Regions from separate parts of the Mesorhizobium sp. M0815 genome, predicted to be linked through region 3. Evidence: predicted binding sites of a transcription regulator. Region 3 holds the regulator's gene; each other region holds the start of a gene.
The links. The regulator LexA, encoded in region 3, represses DNA repair genes until DNA is damaged. The targets are predictions, from matches to a motif close to TGTTCNNNNTGTGTTCNG.

Region 1 (5,657 bases), on a different contig from region 3:
TAGGTATAGATACCCTTCTCCGGATGGACGCGCCGAACCGCATCAATCCATCCCTTGTCAAGCATCTCGGCATAGGCTTGCCGGCTCTCGGGGAAGTAAACCGCGTCGCCGAGCCATCGTCGCGGCGCTACCGCGTCGATCGGGGTCGGAACGACATTGTAGTCTCCACACAGCACAGTCGGCTCTCCCGTTTCGAGCAGGTCCTGGCCGTAGCTGATCAGGCGGTCGAACCAGCGCAGTTTGTAATCGAACTTGGGACCGGGCGCCGGATTCCCGTTTGGCAGGTAGAGACAGCCGACGGCGAGCCCATCCACGTCGGCTTCAATGTAGCGGCTGTGGGTGTCGTCAGGATCGCCAGGCAAGCCGCGCCGGCGTTCAACCGGGTCCGCCCCGCGAGATAGAATGGCCACACCGTTGTAGGATTTCTGGCCGTGCCAGATGGCGCCATACCCCGCCTCGCGGATGGCCTCGGCCGGAAACTTCTCATCGGACGTTTTCAATTCCTGGAGGCAGACGATGTCGTAGTTGGTAGCCGTTAGCCACCTGAGAAGCACGGGCAGCCGACCATTGACGCCGTTGACATTGAAGGTGGCGATGCGAACCATCTGCCCTCGCGGCCGTGGCTCACTTCTTGCCGAGCTTGTCCTCGACCTTCTTGCGACTATTGCCGACCGATTTCACAGCCGACTTGACGTCAGCCTTGCTCGACCCAGTCTTGCCCGCCTCGTACGTCACTTCATGATCCTGCCCACCAGCGACCTTTGCGTGGTCCTGGCTCCGCCCGCGAGTTGTTTGAGTAGCCATTTCTTTCCTCCAAGGATTGTGTTCCAGTTTCCCAACAACGCGGCCGGACTCATCCGGTTCAATTCATCGGGGCGCAGCTGGAACTGAAACCCAGGGCAGAGTATTGAATTGGACTATGTATTCGGGTTCCCCACGTCGGCCGTAGAGGCCGCCCTCCCCAAAAAGCGCACACGGCGCAGGGACTCAGAATCTACCCCGAGGTACCCCCTACCCCAGTTTCGTCCGTTCCAACTCTGCACGCTAACCGACGACATACCGGTTGGCGCCGATTGGCTCTTCGAAATGAAGTTCGATGGCTATCGCGCCCAAGTCGCCATCTCGGGAGCGGAAGTCGTCGCCTACACCCGCAACGGCCACGACTGGACCCGCCAGTTCAAGGTGATCCTGCCGCCGCTTCAGGCACTGACCAAGGGCTCGGCGCTAATCGACGGCGAGATTGTAGCCATCGACAGTCAGGGCCGCACAAACTTCTCAATGCTGAAAACCGGCATTGCCGCAGGCATGCCGCTCAAGTTCTATGCCTTCGACCTGCTGGAATTGAACGGCGAGGATCTGTCCAGCAGGCCTCTGCTCGAGCGCAAGGAACGGCTTGCGGAACTTTTGGGCGAGAGGGACCCGGACGACAGGCTGCAGTTTTCCAGCCATATCGCCGACAACGGCAAGAAGATCTTCGACACCATGTGCGCCGGCGGCCACGAGGGCATCATCGCCAAGCGCGCGGACAGTCGCTATGTCGGCGACCGCACCGCGAGCTGGCTCAAGATCAAGTGCACGAAACGACAGGAATTCGTTGTCGGCGGCTACCGCCCGAGCGACACGGGCCGCGGCATGGCCTCGCTGATCCTTGGTACCTATGAGAACGGACAGCTGATCTACCGCGGCCGCGTCGGCACCGGGTTCACCGACGCGATGCGCAAATCCATTCTCGCGCAGTTGGAGAAGCGGCCGCTGGACAAACCCGCCTTCGTGTCCGTGCCCCACGACATTGCGCGCCGCGCCCGCTGGGTAAAGCCCGAACTCGTCGCCGAAGTCACCTATTCCGAGGTGACACCGGACGGCAGCCTGCGTCACCCGAGCTTCCAAGGCATGCGCGAAGACAAGCGCGCCGACCAGGTGGTGATGGAAACGCCCAAGACCGTCGTGCGTGCCGCTACGGCCAATCTCGATCCCGCCATGGGCAAGGAGATCGCCCGCGCTGTTGGCGTTAACCTGACCCATCCCGACACAAGCTGATGTATCCCGGCACTACGGTGACAAAGGCGACGCTCGCCGCCTACTACGCCGCTGTAGCCGAAAAGATGCTGCCACATATCGAAGACCGGCCTCTGTCGTTGGTGCGCGACACCGACGGCGACTTGCAGCAGACCTTCTTCCAAAAACACAAACTGCCAGGGATGCCCAAGGCCATCCATGACGGCCAGTTGGAGAAGATGTCCGGCAAGGAGAGCCGCATTCTTTGGGTCGACGACCTGGCTGGGCTGATCGCCGGCGTCCAGATGAACGTGCTCGAGTTGCATGTCTGGGGGAGTTTGCGCCAGCAGCCAAACCTTCCACACCGGATAATCTTCGACATCGATCCTGACGAGGGCCTGGGCTTTGATGACGTCAAGCAGGCCGCGATCGACATCCGCGGCGTTCTAGAGGCACTCGGCCTTCAATCCTGGCCGCTGCTGTCCGGCGGCAAGGGCGTGCATGTGGTCGTGCCACTCGTTCCCGAGGCCGACTGGGAAGTAGTCAAGAACTTCTGCCAGGACTTCGCCGAACTGCTGGCCCGCACGGATCCGTCCCGCTTCGTCGCGAATATGAGCAAGGCGCGGCGCAAAGGCCGCATGTTCATCGACTATTTGCGCAATGGACAGGGCGCCACGGCGATTTGCCCGTGGTCGACCCGCGCGCGGTCCGGTGCGTCGTGCGCCGTACCCGTCACTTGGGATGAGCTACCGACCTTCAAGAGTGCCAGCGCGTTTGACGTTTTCACTGCCGCCGCCCTGGCTCAGGAGTGCGACGCCTGGGAGGGCTATTTCGATGTCGAACAAACGCTGACAGAGCGGATCCGAAAAGCAGTCCGATAGCGGCAGCCAGTCCTAGATCGTCAGCGACATCTGCCGATCGGCCTCTGTTCGCGTTCCGCTTAGATTTGAAAGTGTCACCCCGAGCAGGCGGATCCCCTTGCTGACAGGAAATACCTGATCGAGGAGGGTGCCGCTGACGGTCGCTAGGTCGGCTTCGCCCTCGATGACGCCCCCGATCGTGCGGCTACGCGTGATCTGCTGGAAGTCGGTGAATTTCACCTTCAATGTCACCGTGCGACCCTGGATCGATCTCTCCTCGCAATACCGCCAGACCTTGGCGACCAATGGCGCCAGCTCCTTGCGAGCACTTTCGAGGTCAAATAGATCGCTCGCAAAGGTGTCCTCGGCCCCCACGGACTTGCGCTCGCGGTCGGCCCGCACCGGGCGTTCGTCGATGCCCCGGGCGATCCAGTAATAGTACGGACCCGCCTTCCCGAACTTTTCCTCCAGGAACGCCAGGCTCTGTGCGCGCAGGTCGGCGCCGGTCTCAATGCCCAGCCGAGCCATCTTGTCGGCGGTTGCCGGGCCGACACCATGGAATTTCCGCACGGGCAACGCCTCGACAAAAGCCGGCCCCAGTTTCGGGGTGATGACAAACAGTCCATCCGGCTTGTTCTGGCCGGAGGCCAGCTTTGCCAGGAATTTGTTGTAGCTGACGCCGGCCGAAGCCGTCAGGCCGGTCTCGGACTTGATCTTCGCGCGGATCATTTCCGCGATCGTCGTGGCGACCGGGATGCCCTGCAGATTGTCGGTGACGTCGAGATAGGCCTCGTCGAGCGAGAGCGGTTCGATGAGTGGCGTATGCTCGGCAAAGATCGCGTGGATCTGCTGGGAGACGGCCCGGTACGCATCGAAGCGTGGGGGTACGAAGATCAACTCGGGGCATTTGCGTTTTGCGGTGATCGAGGGCATGGCCGATCGCACCCCGAACTTTCTGGCCTCGTAGCTCGCAGCGGCCACAACACCCCGCGCCGCCGAGCCGCCGACTGCCACCGGCTTGCCGCGCAGCGCCGGGTTGTCGCGCTGTTCGACCGAGGCGAAGAAGGCGTCCATGTCGACATGGATGATCTTGCGAAGGACGGCCATGCCTTTCCCCCGACGCATCAGCTTCTTGGCTCCTGTCGCTTCCCTCGCCCACTTCGCCGTCCCTGCATCACCTGCGGTATATCAAGATAGACCGCACCTCGATCAAGGGCAGTCTGGGATCAACTCTCGCAGCGGCGCAACGAGTCCGATTGACTCTCGGACACCCAAGAGAACAAATAAGGAACATATCAGCCCCGAAATCCATTGGGAAGACAGTTTAGAGTGTTTCGTTCATGGGTCAGCCGGCTGCCAGCCCTGCTATCGCCGCGCTTCGCGAGCGAATCGCGCGCCTCGAAGGCGGGCCGGCGCGCAACCGTGCGACACTTCCCTTCGGCATTCCCGCTATCGACAAGGTCTTGCCGGGAGGCGGGCTGGCGCTCGGGGCGCTGCACGAGGTTGCCGGCGGCCGCAACGGGGCGATCGATGGCGCCGCGGCGGCGCTGTTTGCCGCCGGCATTGCCGCGCGCACCAAGGGCAAGGTGCTCTGGTGCGTCACCCGGCAGGATCTCTTCGCCCCTGCCCTCGCCCAGGCTGGGCTGCTGCCCGGCCGCGTTGTTTATGTCGAGGCCGGCGACGAAGCGTCCGTGCTCGCCTGCTTCGAGGAAGGGCTTCGCCATGGCGGTCTGGGCGCTGTTGTTGCCGAACTGGCGCGCCTCTCCATGACCGCCTCCCGCCGACTGCAACTCGCCGCCGAAGCCTCCGGCGCCATCGGCATCGCTATCCGCCGTTGGCGACGACAAACCGAAGCAACCGATTTTGGACAACCAACCGCCGCGGTCACCCGCTGGCGCGTCACCGCGCTCCCCTCCCGTCCCTTGCCGGTCCCCGGTATCGGCCGCGCTCACTGGCAGCTCGAACTGATCCGGGTGCGGGCGGGAGAAAGCGCCGATTTTGAAGTGGAAGCCTGCGATGCCAAGGGTTGTCTCGCTCTATTTTCCGAACTGGCCGACCGATCGCCTGCGGCGCGCCATGGGCCAGTCCGCGCCCTCGGCTGAAACCCCGATGGTCATGCTCGGCCGGCAGGGAAACCGGCGGCTCGTGCTGGCCGCCGATGCCGCGGCACGCGCGGCCGGCCTGCGCGTGGGCATATCGGCGAGCAAGGCTCAGGTGCTGGTGCCCAACCTGCAGAGCTTCGACCTGGATGCTGCCGGCGATGCCGAGGCACTCGATAGAATGGCACTTTGGTCGCTCCGCTATGCGCCAATCGTCGCCGCCGATCCGCCAGATGGCCTCATCATCGACACCACGGGCGCCGACCATCTGCATGGCGGTGAGGACGCCATGCTCGAGGGACTGGTCTCGCGTATGGCGTCCTCCGGTATCGACGCGCGCGCCGCTGTCGCGGACACGTGGGGCGCCGCTCATGCCTGCGCGCGCTTCCTCGCCCGGCCGACCTTCGTCGCGCCAGTGAGGCAAGCCCCGGCGATTATGCGCGCCCTTCCGATCGGCGCCCTGCGACTTCCCCACGATATCGTCGAAGGCCTGCTCACGCTCGGCTTCGAGCGGGTGGGCGAAGTCGAGGCGGCGCCGCGCGCCTCTCTCACCCTGCGCTTCGGGCCCGAACTCGGCCGTCGCCTGGACCAGGCCATGGGGCGACGCAGCGAACCCTTCGAGCCCGCCCGCTCTCCGGAACTCATCGAGGTTCGCCGGGCCTTCGGTGAGCCGATCGGCGCCGCCGAAACCATAGCCCGCTAT
Region 2 (5,657 bases), on a different contig from region 3:
GACGGAATGAGGCGATGCCTCGAGAGAGCTTGTGATGGACCAGAAAGTCGAAAACATTCCCTACGACGTCGAGGCGATCCGCCGCGACTTCCCGATCCTGTCGCGGCAAGTCTACGGCAAACCGCTGGTCTATCTCGACAATGGCGCCTCGGCGCAGAAGCCGCAGGCTGTGCTCGACGCCATCCAGCACGCCTATTCCCAGGAATACGCCAACGTCCATCGCGGCCTGCATTTCCTGTCGAACGCCGCGACCGACGCCTATGAGAACGCGCGCAAGATAGTACAGAGATTTCTCAACGCGCCGAGCACCGACAACATCGTCTTCACCTCGAACACCACGGCGGCGATCAACACCGTCGCCTATGGCTTCGGCATGCCCAATATCGGCGAAGGCGACGAGATCGTGCTGTCGATCATGGAGCACCACTCCAACATCGTGCCGTGGCATTTCATCCGCGAGCGGCAGGGCGCAAAACTGGTTTGGGTGCCGGTCGACGATCTCGGCGTCTTCCACATCGAGGAATTCGAAAAACGGCTGACCGACCGCACCAAGCTGGTTGCCATTACCCATATGTCAAATGCGCTGGGCACGGTCACGCCGATCAAGGAGATCGTGCGCATTGCGCACGCCCGCGGCATTCCGGTGCTGGTCGACGGCAGCCAGAGCGCCGTGCATATGCCGATCGACGTGCAGGATCTCGACTGCGATTTCTTCGTCTTCACCGGCCACAAGGTCTATGGCCCGTCGGGCATCGGCGTGCTCTACGGCAAGAAGGATATTCTGGAGCGGATGCGCCCGTTCATGGGCGGCGGCGAAATGATCGAGGAGGTGACGCAAGACATCGTCACCTACAACGACCCGCCGCACCGTTTCGAGGCCGGCACGCCGCCGATCGTCCAGGCGATCGGGCTGGGTGCGGCGCTGGAATACATGGAAAAGATCGGACGCGAGCGCATCGCCGCCCATGAGGCCGATCTGAAGGACTATGCGCATGAAAAACTGCGCGCCATCAACTCGCTGCGCATCTTCGGCGATGCGCCTGGCAAGGGCGCCATCATCTCGTTCGAGCTGCAGGGCATCCACGCGCATGATGTGTCGATGGTCATCGACCGGCAGGGCGTGGCGGTGCGCGCCGGCACGCATTGTGCCCAGCCGCTGTTGAAACGCTTCGGCGTAACATCCACATGCAGGGCGTCGTTCGGCATGTACAATACCAGGGCCGAAGTCGATGCTTTGGCCGATGCGCTGGAAAAGGCGCGAAAGTTCTTCGGGTGACGACCATGGATGATGCCAGCCACACCGCCGAGACCAATTCGGAAACGACGACCAATGCGGCGGTTTCCGGATCGACAATCCCCGCCGACGAATTGGCGCGGCTGACAGACGACATCGTCTCGGCGCTGAAGACGGTCTATGACCCCGAAATCCCGGCCGACATCTACGAGCTCGGCCTCGTCTACAAGATCGACATCGAGGACGACCGCTCGGTCAAGATCGACATGACGCTGACCGCGCCGGGCTGCCCGGTGGCCGGTGAAATGCCGGGCTGGGTCGAAAACGCCGTCGGCGCCGTCGAAGGCGTTTCCGGCGTCGAGGTCAACATGACCTTCGACCCGCCTTGGTCGCCCGACCGCATGTCGGAAGAGGCACAGGTAGCGGTGGGGTGGTACTAGCATCCGACCAGCCAAAGGCTGGCGCACTTGCGCCGGGTACAAAACTTCACCATTTTAGGTGAGGAATCATTCGGCAGACCTTGAACCTGCGCGCAATGGAGAAGGAAAGAATGGGACGCTTTGCCGTCATCACGATGACCGAAAAGGCTGCCGACCGGGTGCGCGAGATCGTCGCGACCCGTGAGAATGCGCATGGCATTCGCCTCGGCATCAAGAAGGGCGGCTGCGCCGGCATGGAATATACGGTCGACCTGGTGACCGAGCCCAACACTAAGGACGATCATATCGAGCGCGACGGCGCCCACGTCTATGTCGCGCCTGAGGCAGCGCTTTTCCTGTTCGGCACCGAGATGGATTTCGAGCAGACGACGCTGCGCACCGGCTTCACCTTCCGCAACCCGAACCAGAGCTCGGCCTGCGGCTGCGGCGAATCGGTCGAATTGAAGCCTGCCGATCTGAAGGCACTGGCCGAGGCGCGCGCTTCGGCCTAAGGCTTTTCCTTCGCCGCCCCCTCATCCGGCCCTTCGGGCCACCTTCTCCCCGATGGGGAGAAGAGGCTGGCGCCAGCGCTGGGCGACTTCCTCTCCCCTCGGGGAGAGGTCGGATTGCCCCGGATTGCCCTTCGCAATTCGGTTGGCAATCCGGGTGAGGGGGCGCTTGCCCATACGCGATAGCGAACGGGGAGAAGAAACGCTAATCCACCCACATCCCGGTTCGTTTGTGCCAGTCGGCGATCGACTCTTCCGGGTAGACATCGAAGACCTTGTCGCCCTTGCCGATATCGGGCTCGACCCAGTTCGCCTTGTATTTCAGCATCAGATGCACCTTCTCCGGCGGCTTCGGCAGGTTTGTGTCGATTGCCGAGGCAAACGGATGCACCAGCTCCGGCCAGGTTGGATCGTAGAGCCAGAGTGCCGTCCCGCATTTCGTGCAGAAGTTCCGTTCGCCCGTCGAGATCTCGCGTTGCGGGTGCTCGTCGTCCTCGATCTCGGCCCGGTAGACGCCGAGATGGCGCTTGCCCTCGATTTTCAGCGTCTCGTAATCGGCGCCGAGATTGATGGCGAAACCGCCGCCGCCCTGCTGCTTGCGGCAGATCGAGCAGTAGCACAGCATGAACGGCACCGGCGTGTGGCTTTCCACCTCGAAACGCACGGCATTGCACCGGCAGGACCCTTTGAGCAGAAGCGGCATGAAAAACTCCGATGAAACTGATTCTGAACTTGTCAGGATGGTGCCGGTAGCGGCGATGACAAGGGGAAATCCCGGTGACATGATCGCGCCATGGACAACGAGCGCATAGAAGAGCTTTTCGAAGGCCTCGGCCCGGTCAGCATCCGCAAGCTGTTCGGCGGCAAGGGCATCTATTTCGATGGCGTCATCGTCGCCATTGTCATCCGTGGCGAATTGATGCTGAAGGCCGACGCCGAAAGCGCCCCGGATTTCGAAGCGGCCGGCTGCCGGCAATGGACCTATACCGGCTCGCGCCACGGAAAGCTGGTGTCGATGCCCTATTGGAGCGTTCCCGACAGCGCTTTCGACGACCCCGACGAGATGGCGATCTGGGCGCGCCGCGCCTACGAGGCAGGACGGCGCGCCGGCAAATAGGCTGCGTCATGCTTCGGCAATTCTGGGCCGCATTTCACGCCAGGTCCCGCGCCTGGGCACGAGCGCCAGCGCCTCGGCAAAGCCGGCGCTGGTGAAGGCGGCGCTCTCGACGGTGAGCATAGCTGCGGCAACGCCTTCGCACAGTGCCGCGCGCAGCGTCAGGCCGCGCAGCAGGGCGGCGATCGTCGCGCCGGCCAATGCGTCGCCGGCGCCGGCAGCATCGGTCCGCTTTTGGAGCGGCGGTGGCAGGATCGAGAACGCGCCCAATTTGTCGAAACCGAGCACCGGTCCGTCGCCAGCGGTGATCACGCCGCTTTTCAGGCCCGCGCGTCTCAGGCCGTCGACGATGCCTTGGTCGTCAGCATCGATGTCGACGCCGGCGAGCACGCCAGCCTCGTGCCGGTTCATGAAGGCGAGTGCCAGAAGATCAAGCACCGGCGTCAGCCGCGCCGCTTTGCTGGGCGAGACGGCAAGCGCAAACACCGGCTTGCCGGCGGCGAGTGCCGCCAGCCGCGCCACTGCGGAAGACGGCAGGTTGGCGTCGCACAGCACCGCGTCGGCCGAACCGATCGCGTCTCGCACCTTGGCGCGGCGGATCTGCTTGGGAAGCGCCAGCTCGTAGAGCACCATGTCGGCAAGGCCGGCGATCAGCCCGCCGTCGCTATCGACCAGCATCGTATGGCTTGGCGTCGCGCGGTCGAGGAACACCGCCGACAAATCGGCAATGCCGGCGTCGGTGACGGCGCGTAAAACCGTGTCGCCCAGGGCATCGCCGCCGCGCACCGAAAGCAGCGAGGCCGAGACGCCGCGCCGCACCGCACAGCGCAAGGCGTTGAAGGCGGCGCCGCCGACATGCTCGCGCATCGTGCCGGGGTTGGAAGCGGCCGGCACGAAGGCGCCGGCAACCCGGCCGCGCCGCTCGATATAGGCGCCACCCACGGCCAGGATCGTCGGGGATTTCATCATGCCGGCAAAATGCCCTTTGCTGTTGCCCGGGAGGAGACTAGGTCGCCGGGCGGAACCCTGCAATCGCGGGTGCGATTCGGATGGTGACGGCAACGGCGCCGCATGCGAGGCGGGATACGTCCGGAAGCAAAATTGCGAAACAAAAATAGAACAAATATGGATATCAGTTATTTTTCAAACCCTTGGGGCTCATTGACAAATGAGAACAAACGAGGTACATTCTTTTAAGGATTGCGGGATTGTCCGGCCTCCATTGACGACCACGGGGTGATGTATCATGGCTCAGAATTCTTTGCGGCTTGTAGAGGACAAAGCGGTGGACAAATCAAAGGCTCTGGATGCGGCGCTGTCGCAAATCGAGCGTGCCTTCGGCAAGGGTTCGATCATGCGGCTCGGCGCGAACGAGCAGGTCGTCGAGATCGAAACGGTGCCGACCGGCTCGCTTGGGTTGGACATCGCGCTTGGCGTCGGCGGCCTGCCGCGCGGCCGCATCGTCGAGATCTACGGACCGGAAAGCTCGGGCAAGACGACGCTGGCGCTGCACACGGTGGCCGAAGCCCAGAAGAAGGGCGGCATCTGCGCCTTTGTCGATGCCGAGCATGCGCTCGATCCGGTCTATGCCCGCAAGCTCGGCGTCGATCTCGAAAACCTGCTGATCTCGCAGCCCGATACCGGCGAACAGGCGCTGGAGATCTGCGACACGCTGGTGCGCTCCGGCGCCATCGACGTGCTGGTGGTCGATTCGGTGGCGGCGCTGACGCCGCGGGCCGAAATCGAAGGCGAGATGGGCGATTCGCTGCCCGGCCTGCAGGCCCGCCTGATGAGCCAGGCACTGCGCAAGCTCACCGCCTCGATCTCGCGCTCCAACACCATGGTCATCTTCATCAACCAGATCCGCATGAAGATCGGCGTCATGTTTGGTTCGCCCGAGACGACGACCGGCGGCAACGCGCTGAAATTCTATGCCTCGGTCCGCCTCGACATCCGCCGCATCGGCTCGGTCAAGGATCGCGACGAGGTCGTCGGCAACCAGACCCGCGTCAAGGTCGTCAAGAACAAGCTGGCGCCGCCCTTCAAGGTGGTCGAGTTCGACATCATGTATGGCGAGGGCGTCTCCAAGACCGGCGAGCTGGTCGATCTCGGCGTCAAGGCTGGCGTGGTCGAAAAGTCGGGCGCCTGGTTCTCCTATAATTCGCAGCGTCTCGGCCAGGGCCGCGAAAACGCAAAACTGTTCCTGCGCGACAATCCCGACACGGCGCGCGAGATCGAATTGGCGCTGAGGCAGAATGCCGGATTGATCGCCGAGAAATTCCTTGAGAACGGCGGCTCCGAAAGCAGCGACGACGGTTTCGAGGACGACGCCGGGGCGATGTAGGAAAAGCGACGCCTCCCGGAGCGTCAGCCGGGTTTGG
Region 3 (5,657 bases):
ACTACAAGATCACCGAAGATGGGGTCACCGAGGCAGGCCGCTGATGGCGCTGGTCCCAGTTGCTGAGGCGCTCGAGCGCCTGTTGGACGGCGCAGCTGCACTGCAGGGCGAACGCGTCGCGCTGCTGGATGCCGCCGACCGCGTGCTGGCGGAGCCGGTTGTGGCGCTCCGCACCCAGCCGCCGTTCAACGCCTCCGCCATGGACGGCTATGCCGTGCGGGCGGCTGATATCGCGTCCTTACCAGCAAAGCTTTCGGTGGTCGGCATGGCGCCGGCCGGAAGCGGCTTTGCCGGGACGGTGCAGCAGGGGCAGGCCGTCCGTATCTTCACCGGCGCGCCGCTTCCCGAAGGCGCCGACACCATCGTCATCCAGGAGAACGTCCGCGATCTCGGCCGCGGTGTCGTCGAAGTGACGGAGCCGACGGTGCAGGGGCGAAACATCCGCCGCCTCGGGCTCGATTTCGCCAAAGGCGACGTCCTGCTGCACAAAGGCCGCCTGCTCGACCCGGCGGCCTTGTCGCTGGCGGCATCGGCCAACCACCCCGAGGTCGGCGTGGTCAAAAGGCCGTTGGTCGCCATCATCGCCACCGGCGACGAATTGCTGCCGCCGGGCAGCGAGCTTGGCCCCGACCAGATCATCTCCTCCAACGCCTATGGTGTCGCCGCCGCCGCACAGTCGGTCGGTGCGCGAGTGCTCGACCTTGGCATCGCGCCGGACCGCAGGGAGGCGATCGCTGCGCTGGTGGAAAAGGCCGTGAAGGCTGGCGCGAACGTCATCGTCACGCTGGGCGGTGCCTCGGTCGGTGACCACGATTTCGTCCATGACGTGCTGACCGGGCAAGGCATGACTCTCGATTTCTGGAAGATCGCCATGCGGCCGGGCAAGCCGCTGATGTTCGGGCGGCTGGGCGACATTCGCTGCATCGGCTTGCCCGGCAATCCGGTGGCGAGCCTGGTCTGCACCCAGCTCTTCCTGAAGCCGCTGCTGGCGCGGCTCGGCGGCCGCGCCTTTCAGCAGGATATGCGTGAGGCACGGCTCGGCGCTGCCATGCCGGCCAACGATCTCAGGCAAGATTATGTGCGGGCTGTTGTCACAGACGACGCCGGTACGCTCGTGGCGACGCCGTTCGGCATCCAGGACTCCTCGATGCTGAAAATGCTGGCCGATGCCAACGGGCTGATCGTCCATGCGCCGTTCACGCCCGCCGCGGCGGCGGGCGCCGCCTGCGACGTGCTGATGCTACGCTGAACCTGCCTCACTCCGAGATCAAGGTCCGGGTCAGCGGATGGTCTGGATCGGCCAAACCGTCGATGATGTTGAAATGATGCCGGTCAGGCTCGACCACCGAACTGGTCGCGGCACCCAGGCCGATCCAGATATTGGCCAGCAACGCGCTCTGGCGCAGGAATTCGGCGCGCTCGCCGCCGCCGGCCCAGCAGGTCAGGCGGGCCTTGTCCATCGGGCGCAGCAGCACCGGGCTTTCGGCCTGCGCCTCGGCCTCATCGATCGCCAGCGTCTCGTTCATGCCGGTGCGCATGATCGGGCGCAAATCGTGCACACCCGAGATCGATACGATATGGCGAATGCGCCGGACAATTTCGGGCGCCAGCGGCGTCGTCGTCGTAACCATCCGGCTAACAAGATGGCCACCGGCCGAGTGTCCGGTCAGCATCAGCGGCCCTGCGACCATCCCCGCCGCCTTGCCGATCGCCGCGCCGACTTCCTTGACGATGCCGCCAATGCGCATCTGCGGACAGAGCGTGTAGGACGGCATCGCCACGGCATAGCCGCGATCAACAGCGCCAGCGGCAAGATGCGACCAGAAACTCTTGTCGAATGCCATCCAGTAGCCGCCATGGACGAACACCACGAGCCCCTTGGGCTTGGTGGCCGGCAGGAAAAGATCGAGCCGGTTGCGTGGGCCATCGCCATAGGCCATGTCGAGCCGCGCCCGGCCCTCGGTCGAAAGCACGTCGCGAAAAACCCGCGCGGGCTCGACCCAGGCCGCCGGCCAGCGATCGCTGCCGGCTATGTTGGCGCCATTGGCATAGGCGTTGTCCCAATCGGCAATGTGACGTTCGAACACCCTGCGCCCTCCCCTTGGCAATATGGCCTTGCCGCGTAGCCGTGAGCATCGCGCGGCGCGTCGTCGCCAGCCTCACGATGCCAGCTCTCGCATCAATCTCAAGTGACAGCCGCCTTGATGGCGAAGCGCGCATCCTTCCACGCACCGGTGCGCAGGATGTCCACAAGCACTTCGACGGCCTGCCAGACATCGGCATAGCCGACATAGAGCGGGGTGAAGCCTAAGCGCATGGTCGATGGCGCGCGAAAATCGCCGATCACGCCACGTTCGATCAGCGCGCGCATGATCTGGTAGCCATGCTCGTGCATGAATGAAATCTGGCTGCCGCGTTTTTCCCCGTCGCGCGTGCTTTCGAGCGTTAGCCCGTAAGTGCCGCACTTTGCCTCGACAAGCTCGATGAACAGATCGGCCAGCGCGATGCTCTTCTTGCGCACCGCCGTCATGTCGACATCGTTCCAGATGTCGAGCGCGCCCTTCAGCGTGCGCATCGACAGGACCGGCTGGGTGCCGCACAGAAACCGGCGGATGCCGGTGCCGGCCGCATAGCCTGGCTCGAAGGCGAAGGGCCGTGCATGGCCCCACCAGCCGGTGAGCGGCTGCTGGATGTCGGCAAGATGCCGCTCAGCCGCATAGATGAAGGCAGGCGCGCCCGGTCCGCCATTCAGATATTTGTAGGTGCAGCCAACGGCAAAATCGGCGTTTGCCGTGTCGAGCTCGACTGGCATCGCACCGGCGGTGTGGCAGAGATCCCAGACGATCATCGCCCCGGCTTCCTGGGCCCTGCGCGTCAGCGCCGGCACGTCGCGCAGTTCGCCCGACTTGTAGTTGACGTGGTTGACCAGCACCACGGCGGTGCGTTCGTCGATCAGCTCTTCGATGCTCGGCGCGTCGACCCCCGAGAGGCGCAGCAGCGTATCTTTTCGCGTCGAAACCACACCCTCAGCCATGTAGAGGTCTGTCGGAAAACTGTCGCCCTCGGCGACGATGACCTGCCGCTCCGGCCGCATGGCCATGGCGGCGTGCAGCAGCTTGTAGATGTTGACCGATGTCGTGTCGCAGACCACCGTCTGGCCGGCCGCGGCACCGATCAGGCGCCCGAGCTGGTCGCCAAGTTCGAGCGGCATGTTGAACCAGCCGGCCGTGTTCCAGGCGCGGATGAGATCATGCGCCCATTCTTCGGTCACTGCCTTGCTCAATTCATCGAAAGCGGCACGCGAAGCGGCCCCTAGCGAATTGCCGTCGAGATAGATCACTCCTTGCGGCAGCACAAAGCGGTCGCGCATCGCGCGCAGCGGATCTGCAGCATCCATCGCCCTTATGGCCACGAGATCGGGAATTCCTGTCATGATTTGTCTGCTCCCCAAGATTCACCGCAACGCCGGACACGCATCGACGGCATCCATCGGTCACGAGCGGTTCTCCATTACCTGGTATCGCGCAGCAAGGCTCCACCGGCGACAAGTTGCCTGACCATGCGGTGGAAACCAGGAGCCAAGCCAACCCAAGGTTGGCGTTTTGAGTTCGTTTCGTTCACGGTGCATTGACCAAACCGCACAGTCGATACGGCTTCAATTCCGTGCCCCTTTGCCGGCTGACGGCCGATACCAGTGCCGCCTTCTGGAAACCCAGAGGCCGCAAACGAAAGCAGAATCAAGGCGATGAGGCCCGCGGCGGTGAAAATGCAGCGTCCCGGTTTGGCGAGTGGTATCGTTACCCGAGCCCTAACACATTCATTAAACTTTAAACAGTTGCGGAACACAACTGGAACAGATAGTGTTTGTTCTGGGTTTGTTTTTCTGATTCTGTTGGGGGTCGCTATGCTGACACGCAAACAACACGAACTGCTTATGTTCATCCACGAAAGGCTGAAGGAAAGCGGTATCCCGCCCTCCTTCGACGAGATGAAGGAAGCGCTCGACCTGGCTTCCAAATCGGGAATCCACCGGCTGATTACGGCGCTGGAGGAGCGCGGCTTCATTCGCCGTTTGCCCAACAGGGCCCGTGCGCTGGAGGTGCTGCGCCTGCCCGATTCGATCGCCCCCGGCCTCAATGCGGCACGCAAGTTCTCGCCGAGTGTCATCCAGGGCAGTCTTGGGCAAGGTCCTCGGCAAGGCAAGCCGACATCGTCGCGCGTCCCTGCAGCCGGCAATGACGACGATGTCGTCGCCGCCGTGTCTATCCCGGTGATGGGCCGCATCGCCGCTGGTGTGCCGATCGATGCCATCCAGCACCAGACGCATTCGATCTCGGTGCCGCCGGACATGATCATGGGCGGCGAGCATTATGCGCTCGAGGTCAAAGGCGATTCGATGATCGAGGCTGGCATTTTCGACGGCGACACGGTGATCATCCGCAATGCCGATACGGCGAGCCCCGGTGAGATCGTGGTGGCACTGGTCGACGAGGAAGAAGCGACGCTGAAGCGGTTCCGCCGCAAGGGCGCCTCGATCGCCCTGGAAGCCGCCAATCCGGCCTACGAGACGCGCATCTTCGGACCAGACAGGGTCAAGGTGCAGGGCAAGCTCGTTGGGCTGATCCGCCGCTACTGAGCTGCGCCCTTGGCGCCGGCTTTTGGCTTGTCGGCTCTGCGGTATGGCGGCATGCCCCGCGCCGCGCGTGAAAATTTCCGCTGCACGTGCCAGGGCCGGTATGATTTTTCGACGGCGAAGCGGATTTCGGCGCGTGTTGCCGCTTGTGGATCGAAATAGACGGCCGCACTTCCCGCGCGCGCCAGTTGCCGTTTGGTGACGACGAGGACCAGCCGGTCGTAGTAGCAGGGATTATGGGCGGTGGCGTCGTCGATGACGATCAAGCTGGCAAAGGCGCAGGCTGGCCGTGCAGTATCGCGGTCATTGGCTAGCGCGATGATCGCGCCGGATGGATGCCTGGCAAGGCAGAGACCGTCCGTGCAAATGAACGGCATGCCCGGCGGTAAGTCGGCCGGATCGGCAATGTCGAATTGCGGATCGTTCTTTCCAGGTGTTTCCGGCGCGACGATAGCCTCTGATGTGAGCGCGCGTTTCCAGTTGTCGATGGTGAACTCATTCGGGCGTGCCCGGTTGACCGCGAGTTCACCGCTGCCGATCGGCAGCGCGACGAGCCGTGCGTCCTCCGAGATCAATACATCGGGTACGCGCGTCTGCGTTGTCGTTAGCAAGCCGGCGAGCGCAAAAGGAAGGGCCACGAGCCGCAACCAGGTCGTCGCCATGCTGGCAATGACGAGGGCGATCGTCACCAAAAGGACAGATCTCAGCGAAATCAGCCCGACCGCATCGATCGGCGAGCGCTCGGAGATCCACCCGGACAGGGCGATCATCGCCGTCAGCCCCTTGCCCATCACGTAGAGGAAAGGCCCATCCGCGCCGAACGGCATCGCCAGCGCACTGAGGACGGCGAAGGGCATGACGACCAGTGAGACGATAGGCATGATGGCCAGATTGGCGAACAGGCTGAGCGGCGCCACGCGCTGGAAATGCCATATGGCGAAAAGCGCCGTGGCGCTCCCTGCAATGATCGAGGTCATCGCCAGGCCGCCCATGCCCATCAGTACCTTTCTAGTGGCAAAGCGTA
Region 4 (5,657 bases), on a different contig from region 3:
GTGCGGTCGGCGACGTGGATATTGGCAGCATAGGCATTAGCCATCACCATGTCGCGGCCGAGCACATGCGCGGGACGCGCCAAAAACCCTTTCAGGATCGCGAATTCGATGCCCGTCAGCACCAGCGGCTTGCCGTCGAAGCTGGCTGTATGGCTTGCCGGCACTAAGGCCAGTCTGCCATGCGAGAATTGCCGATCGTCGGCATGTTCGGGCGCAGGCCGGGCGCGGCGCAGGATGACGTTGACGCGGGCGACCAGCTCGCGCGGGCTGAACGGCTTGGTGACATAGTCGTCGCCGCCCATTTCCAGCCCGAGGATGCGGTCGATCTCTTCATCCCGCGCTGACAGGAACAGCACCGGCACGTCGGATGTGTGGCGCAGCCGCCGGCACACTTCCAGCCCGTCCATTTCCGGCATGCCGATGTCGAGCACGACGAGATCGGGCGCGCGGCGTTCGATCGCCTGCAAGGCAGCCGCGCCGTCCGGCACCGCCAGCGTCTTCATGCCGGCCTTTTCGAGCGCGAAGCAGATGATTTCGCGAATGTGCGGATCGTCGTCGGCGACCAGTATGTGGTGCGGCATCAAATCAGCGGCCCGGCATGAAGGGTTCGGACATCGGAGGAACCACGAACGGGATACGTGTGTCGAGAGCACGAAGGCGCCGCCAGTCGCGAAAGCTCCAGGCGCGCCAGTTTTCTAGGCCGGCGCGGTAGCGGACCTCGTCCTGCCCAAGCAAACGGGCGAGTTCGCGGTACGAGGAAACGCTGGCCGCATTCGTCCTGCCCTGATGCTGGAGGAAACGGTCGAGCGCCGGCCAGGCGCTGGGACCGAGCGTACGCAGATACCAGAAATCGAGTTCGGTGCCTTGGCCGGTCATTTCGAATGAGTGCTCGACATTGTAGTTGGCGATCAGCGCCGCGAAGTTCACGAAGCAGCAGGCATAGAGCGTCATTGAAAGCGTCAGAAGATTGGCGGAAAGCAGCCATTCATTGGATTTTTCGAACGCGATGCGGGCGATGATCAGGGCAAGGCCCGCCGCCACCAGTCCCATCCAGACGAAGGCGGCGATGCGCCAGTAGGTCAGCGCGTAGATGCCGATATAGAGGTCGAGCCGCAGGATCGACGAGATGACCAGCACGATGTTCTGCGCCACCCAGACGTAGACCAGCCGGCGGATGAGCGGATCGCTGGAGGTCGTGCTGCCCGGCCGCAGCGCCGCCAGGACGAAGCCAGCTGCGAGCAGCGCTGTGATGATCAAGGGATAGGCGCCGCGATGCGCATAGGCGGCGTAGGTCAGCCCGTCGGGAAGCGCGATGCCGCCCCACAGATAGGTGGCGTCGAGCGCGGTCTGCATCGCGAAAAGGATGTTGAAGACGACCAGCGCACGAAGAATCGCGGCCTTGCCGAAGATGATGTCCTCGATCGCCTTGGCGGGTTTTGTCGTCGCCCGGCCGACAGGCACAGGCGACAGCACACGCGGAATGGAGCGGAGAAAGCGCGGTAGGCGCGGGCGCAGAAAGGCCCAGACGCCGACCAGCACGAACAGCCAGAAGGCGAGACGCGGCAGCTGGATGAGCTCGAGCAGTGCCATTAGGTCGATCAGCGACAGCCAGTATTCGACGACCGGATTGGCGGCGCCGAACAGCGCGAGAAACACCGCGCCGAGGCTTAGCGGCATGACCCAGACGGCAATCGTCGCAAGGCGCACGCGCCGTCGGCCAAGCTGCCGGGCCGCCTTGCGCCAGCGAAAGAAATCCAGGACGAACCGAAAGGGCGTTGCAAGCAGGAATAGCGAGAGTTGGCCGGCAATGCGGGCAACCCCGTGCTTCAACCGCCCGGCCAGCGAAAGCGCGAAGACGGCCAGCGCCGCCAGCCCGATCGAGACGGACAGCGCACTGACATTTTCCGCGACCGGCAGCAGCGCCACAAGCAGCGCAACTGGCTTGAACCAGGGCCTGCCATCATTGAAGGAGCCGAGAGGATGGACAGCCATGCTCGTGGTGGCAATCGCAACGCCGAACAGGAAAAGCGTGATGCCGGCCGGTTGGCTATAGAAGAAAAAATCGGCCAGCGCGACGAGCAGGACGGCAACGCCGAAGCGGCTGCAATAGCTCGGCGCCGGCGTGAGGAACGCTGTCATGATCGGGCTTTCTCGGCCGCTTTGATGCGGCCGGAATATCTGGGCGGGGATTTGCGGACGAAAGGGAGGAGGTTTGCCGGGGGCGGATCGACAAGCCACCAGCTGTCGCGGCGAAGCCGGTACGGCAGGGACCAACGGCAATTTGTTTGCTCTTGCATGCCGCCCTTGTCGCATTCTGTCGGGTGGCAAGCGGGGCGGAGACGAGGAGATTTTCCGAAATTGCGTGCAGTTTTTATGCACGGCTTGCCTCGGCCGTCTGCAGGCGGCATAGATCGGACATGACTGCCGAACCCTCCCGCCCGCGCCGCTCGGTGCTTTACGTCCCGGCTTCGAACGACAAGGCATTGGCCAAGATCCGGTCGCTGGCCTGCGATGCCGTCGTCATCGATCTCGAGGACGCCGTCGCCCCGACCGACAAGCTTTCCGCGCGCGAAAAACTGGCGCGGATTTTCGCCGGCCGTTCCAACCGGCGCTGCGAGATGGTTGTGCGCATCAATGCGCTGTCGAGCGAATGGGGCGCCGACGATCTGCTGGCTGCGGCAAAATGCGCTCCCGACGCCATCCTGCTGCCCAAGGTCGACACGCCGCGCGACATTCTCGAGGCCGGTGACGTTCTCGACGAGAATTTTGCGCCGGACGAGGTCAAGCTATGGGCGATGATGGAGACACCCAAGGCGCTGCTCAACATCGGCCCGATCGCCGAGCTTGGCCGCGACCCAGCCTCTCGACTGGTTTGTTTCGTTGCCGGAACGAATGATCTGGTCAAGGACACCGGAATTCTCACCACGCCCGACCGGCGCTATCTCGTGCCGTGGCTGATGCAGATGGTGCTCGCCGCGCGCGCCGGCAGCCTCGACCTGCTCGACGGCGTCTTCAATGATTTTAGCGATATGGACGGGTTTGCGCGCGAGTGCACGGAAGCGGCCGCCATGGGCTTCGACGGCAAATCGCTGATCCATCCGGCCCAGATCGAGGCCGCAAACCGGGCCTTTGCGCCGTCGCCTGAAGCGATAGCCGAGGCGGGCGCGATCAAGGATGCCTTCGCGCTTGCCGAAAATACCGGCAAGGCGGTGATTGCGCTGAACGGAAAGATGGTCGAGCGGCTGCATCTGGCGCAGGCCGAAAAACTGCTGGCGAAGGCCGCCGCTGTTCGCGCATGATTGCAACTCACGACGGGATTGAAAATGAAACTCTACCGCTTTTTGTCCGGCCCGGACGACGCCAGCTTCTGCCACAAGGTGACGGCGGCGCTCAACAAGGGCTGGCACCTGTTCGGCTCGCCGACCTATGCCTATGACAAGAATGCCAAGACCATGCGCTGCGGCCAGGCGGTGGTGAAGGACATCGAAGGCCAGGAATACGGCCCCGACACCAAGCTCAGCGACTGGTAGCGCTGACATCGCTTCGGGTGCCCGCGAATGCGGGACACTTCTGGACGCTGGCGCGAAGGAACGCTGCGCTCTCCAGTCAAAACGACGTCACTCCGCTGCCTCTTCGATCTTCTCCATATCATCGTCCGACAGGCCGAAATGGTGACCGATCTCATGGATCAGCACATGGGTGACGATGTCGCCCAGCGTCTCCTCGTTCTCGGCCCAGTAGTCGAGGATGGCGCGGCGGTAGAGCGTGATCCGGTTCGGGCCTTCGCCGGTCTGCGGATTCCAGCGCTCGGCGATGCCGCGCCCCTCGAACAGGCCGAGCAGGTCGAAGGGCGTTTCCAGCGAAAGGTCGTCCATGATCTCGTCGGTCGGGAATTCGGCGATCTGAATGACGATCTCGCCGGTCAGCTTGCGAAACTCCTCCGGCAGATGGGCATAGGCCTCCAGCGCCAGGAGCTCGATTTCCTCCATCGTTGGCGAAAGCTGGTCGTGCCAGATGCGTGTTTGGTAGATGCGAGCCATGCTTTGTCCTTTGATCCCGGCATATAGGCTTTCGGGCCGGACTCGGCAAATGGTCGGGCTGGAGCGCCCGGACCATGCCATCAAGGCAGGAATAAATTCCCCATGACTCCGCTTGACTCTTTGGCCGCCCTCTGGAATCTATAGGAACATAACAGGAACAATTGTGAGTGGAAGCTGACCGTCATGGCGACAAGCGCCGTGGCGCGGGAGACTGTTTTTGCCCTGCGCCGCCAGATCGCGAAGATCGAAGGGACCTTGTCCGAGCGCCTGGAAGCGCCGGCCGGTTCGTCGTTTGACGCGGATGTGCCTCGCCAGAGTCTGGCATCCTCTCGGAATCCGACACCCGCTCGGAATCTGACGATTGTCCGTCGCGGCCTCGCCGTGGCGCCGCCCGATGCGTTTTTGCGCACCGGTGCCGAGCGCCTCGATGCTGCGCTGAGCGGCGGCCTGCCGAAGGCGGCGCTGAGCGAGTTTCATGGCGCCGCGACCCGCGATGCCGGAGCAGTCGCCGGTTTTGTCCTGTCGCTCATCAGCCTGATCCTCAGCCAGGGGCCGCGACTGCCGGTGCTGTGGATCGGCACATCCGAGGTTTTCCGCGAGGCCGGCTTTCCCTATGCCGGGGGGCTTCACGCCTTCTTCGGCATCGAGCCGGAGCAATTGCTGTTTTCCGAGGCGCCAAGGCTGCTCGATGCGCTGTGGGTCGCCGAGGAGGCCGCCAGGATGACGGCGCTGGCCGCAGTCATCCTCGAAATCCGTGGCAACCCGCAGCGGCTGGATCTCACCGCGACGCGGCGGCTGCACGCCCGGGCGCAGAGTGCCGGCCGGCCGCTTTTCCTGCTGCGCCAGGCCGGCGAGCCCGAGCCGACGGCAGCGCCCGTCCGCCTCATCCTGTCGGCGGCACCGGCGGCAGCGCGCGAGACGATCGCCGGGCCGCTCGCCGGCTCGATCGGCCGGCCCGCCTTCACCATCACCATCGGCAAGAGCCGCACTGCCTTGCCCGGAAAATTCACACTGGAGTGGAACCCCGATGAACGCATATTCGAAGAAAGACGGGGCGAGGAATGGGCAAAGAATCCTGTCCCTGTGGTTTCCACATCTCGCCGCCGAGAGGATCCTGCGGCAGCGCCTGGGGCGGTCCTGGCGTTCCCGGCCGTCGGATCACCTGCCGCTGGTGATCAGTCACCGCGACCGGAACGCCCAGCGCATCGCCGCCCTCGACGAGCGGGCCGAAGCGCTTAACCTGAAACGCGGCATGGGCATAGCCGATGCACGCGCCATGCATCCCTCGATCGACATCGTGGAGGCCGATCCGGAAGCCGACCGGCGCCTGCTCGAAGGCCTCGCCGACTGGTGCGACCGCTATACCCCGCTGGTGGCGCTCGACGGGGCCGATGGCCTCTATCTCGACGTCACCGGCTGCACCCATCTTTTCGGCGGCGAACGCTCGATGCTGGACGACATCCTGTCGCGTTTTTTCCATCAGGGCTTCGATGTCCGCGCCGGGCTTGCCGCCACGCCGGGCTCGGCCTGGGCGGCGGCGCGGTTTGCCGGCGACCGCATCGTTCCCGATGGTGAGGAGGAAGCGCTTCTCGCGCCCTTGCCGTTGGCGGCACTGCG

Region 1: dinB (DNA polymerase IV) is a predicted target of LexA. The motif match lies at 4,131-4,148, and genes of this name have one in related genera.
Region 2: recA (recombinase RecA) is a predicted target of LexA. The motif match lies at 4,381-4,398, and genes of this name have one in related genera.
Region 4: NKI01_RS04940 (ImuA family protein) is a predicted target of LexA. The motif match lies at 4,183-4,200, and genes of this name have one in related genera.

The regions. Positions count from the first base shown of each region.
Region 1 is NZ_JAMYOU010000005.1:4,138-9,794, reverse strand. Features, by position in the region: gene xth (exodeoxyribonuclease III) at 1-605, opposite strand, end outside; gene NKI01_RS08030 (DUF3606 domain-containing protein) at 625-804, opposite strand; gene ligD (non-homologous end-joining DNA ligase) at 1,087-2,037, shown strand; gene ligD (non-homologous end-joining DNA ligase) at 2,055-2,876, shown strand; gene dinB (DNA polymerase IV) at 2,889-3,980, opposite strand; gene NKI01_RS08010 (ImuA family protein) at 4,196-4,957, shown strand; gene NKI01_RS08005 (Y-family DNA polymerase) at 4,872-5,657, shown strand, end outside.
Region 2 is NZ_JAMYOU010000003.1:4,038-9,694, reverse strand. Features, by position in the region: gene NKI01_RS05065 (cysteine desulfurase) at 35-1,276, shown strand; gene NKI01_RS05060 (SUF system Fe-S cluster assembly protein) at 1,282-1,674, shown strand; gene sufA (Fe-S cluster assembly scaffold SufA) at 1,785-2,165, shown strand; gene NKI01_RS05050 (GFA family protein) at 2,368-2,865, opposite strand; gene NKI01_RS05045 (TfoX/Sxy family protein) at 2,956-3,279, shown strand; gene NKI01_RS05040 (PfkB family carbohydrate kinase) at 3,286-4,245, opposite strand; gene recA (recombinase RecA) at 4,523-5,620, shown strand.
Region 3 is NZ_JAMYOU010000001.1:44,203-49,859, forward strand. Features, by position in the region: gene moaC (cyclic pyranopterin monophosphate synthase MoaC) at 1-44, shown strand, start outside; gene NKI01_RS00195 (molybdopterin molybdotransferase MoeA) at 44-1,249, shown strand; gene NKI01_RS00200 (hormone-sensitive lipase) at 1,257-2,087, opposite strand; gene kynU (kynureninase) at 2,186-3,433, opposite strand; gene lexA (transcriptional repressor LexA) at 3,905-4,636, shown strand; partial or broken gene NKI01_RS00215 (ComEC/Rec2 family competence protein) at 4,630-5,657, opposite strand, start outside.
Region 4 is NZ_JAMYOU010000002.1:452,220-457,876, forward strand. Features, by position in the region: gene NKI01_RS04915 (response regulator transcription factor) at 1-581, opposite strand, end outside; gene NKI01_RS04920 (DUF4153 domain-containing protein) at 586-2,139, opposite strand; gene NKI01_RS04925 (HpcH/HpaI aldolase/citrate lyase family protein) at 2,418-3,299, shown strand; gene NKI01_RS04930 (DUF1737 domain-containing protein) at 3,324-3,530, shown strand; gene NKI01_RS04935 (metallopeptidase family protein) at 3,618-4,040, opposite strand; gene NKI01_RS04940 (ImuA family protein) at 4,224-5,279, shown strand; gene NKI01_RS04945 (DUF6504 family protein) at 5,212-5,657, shown strand, end outside.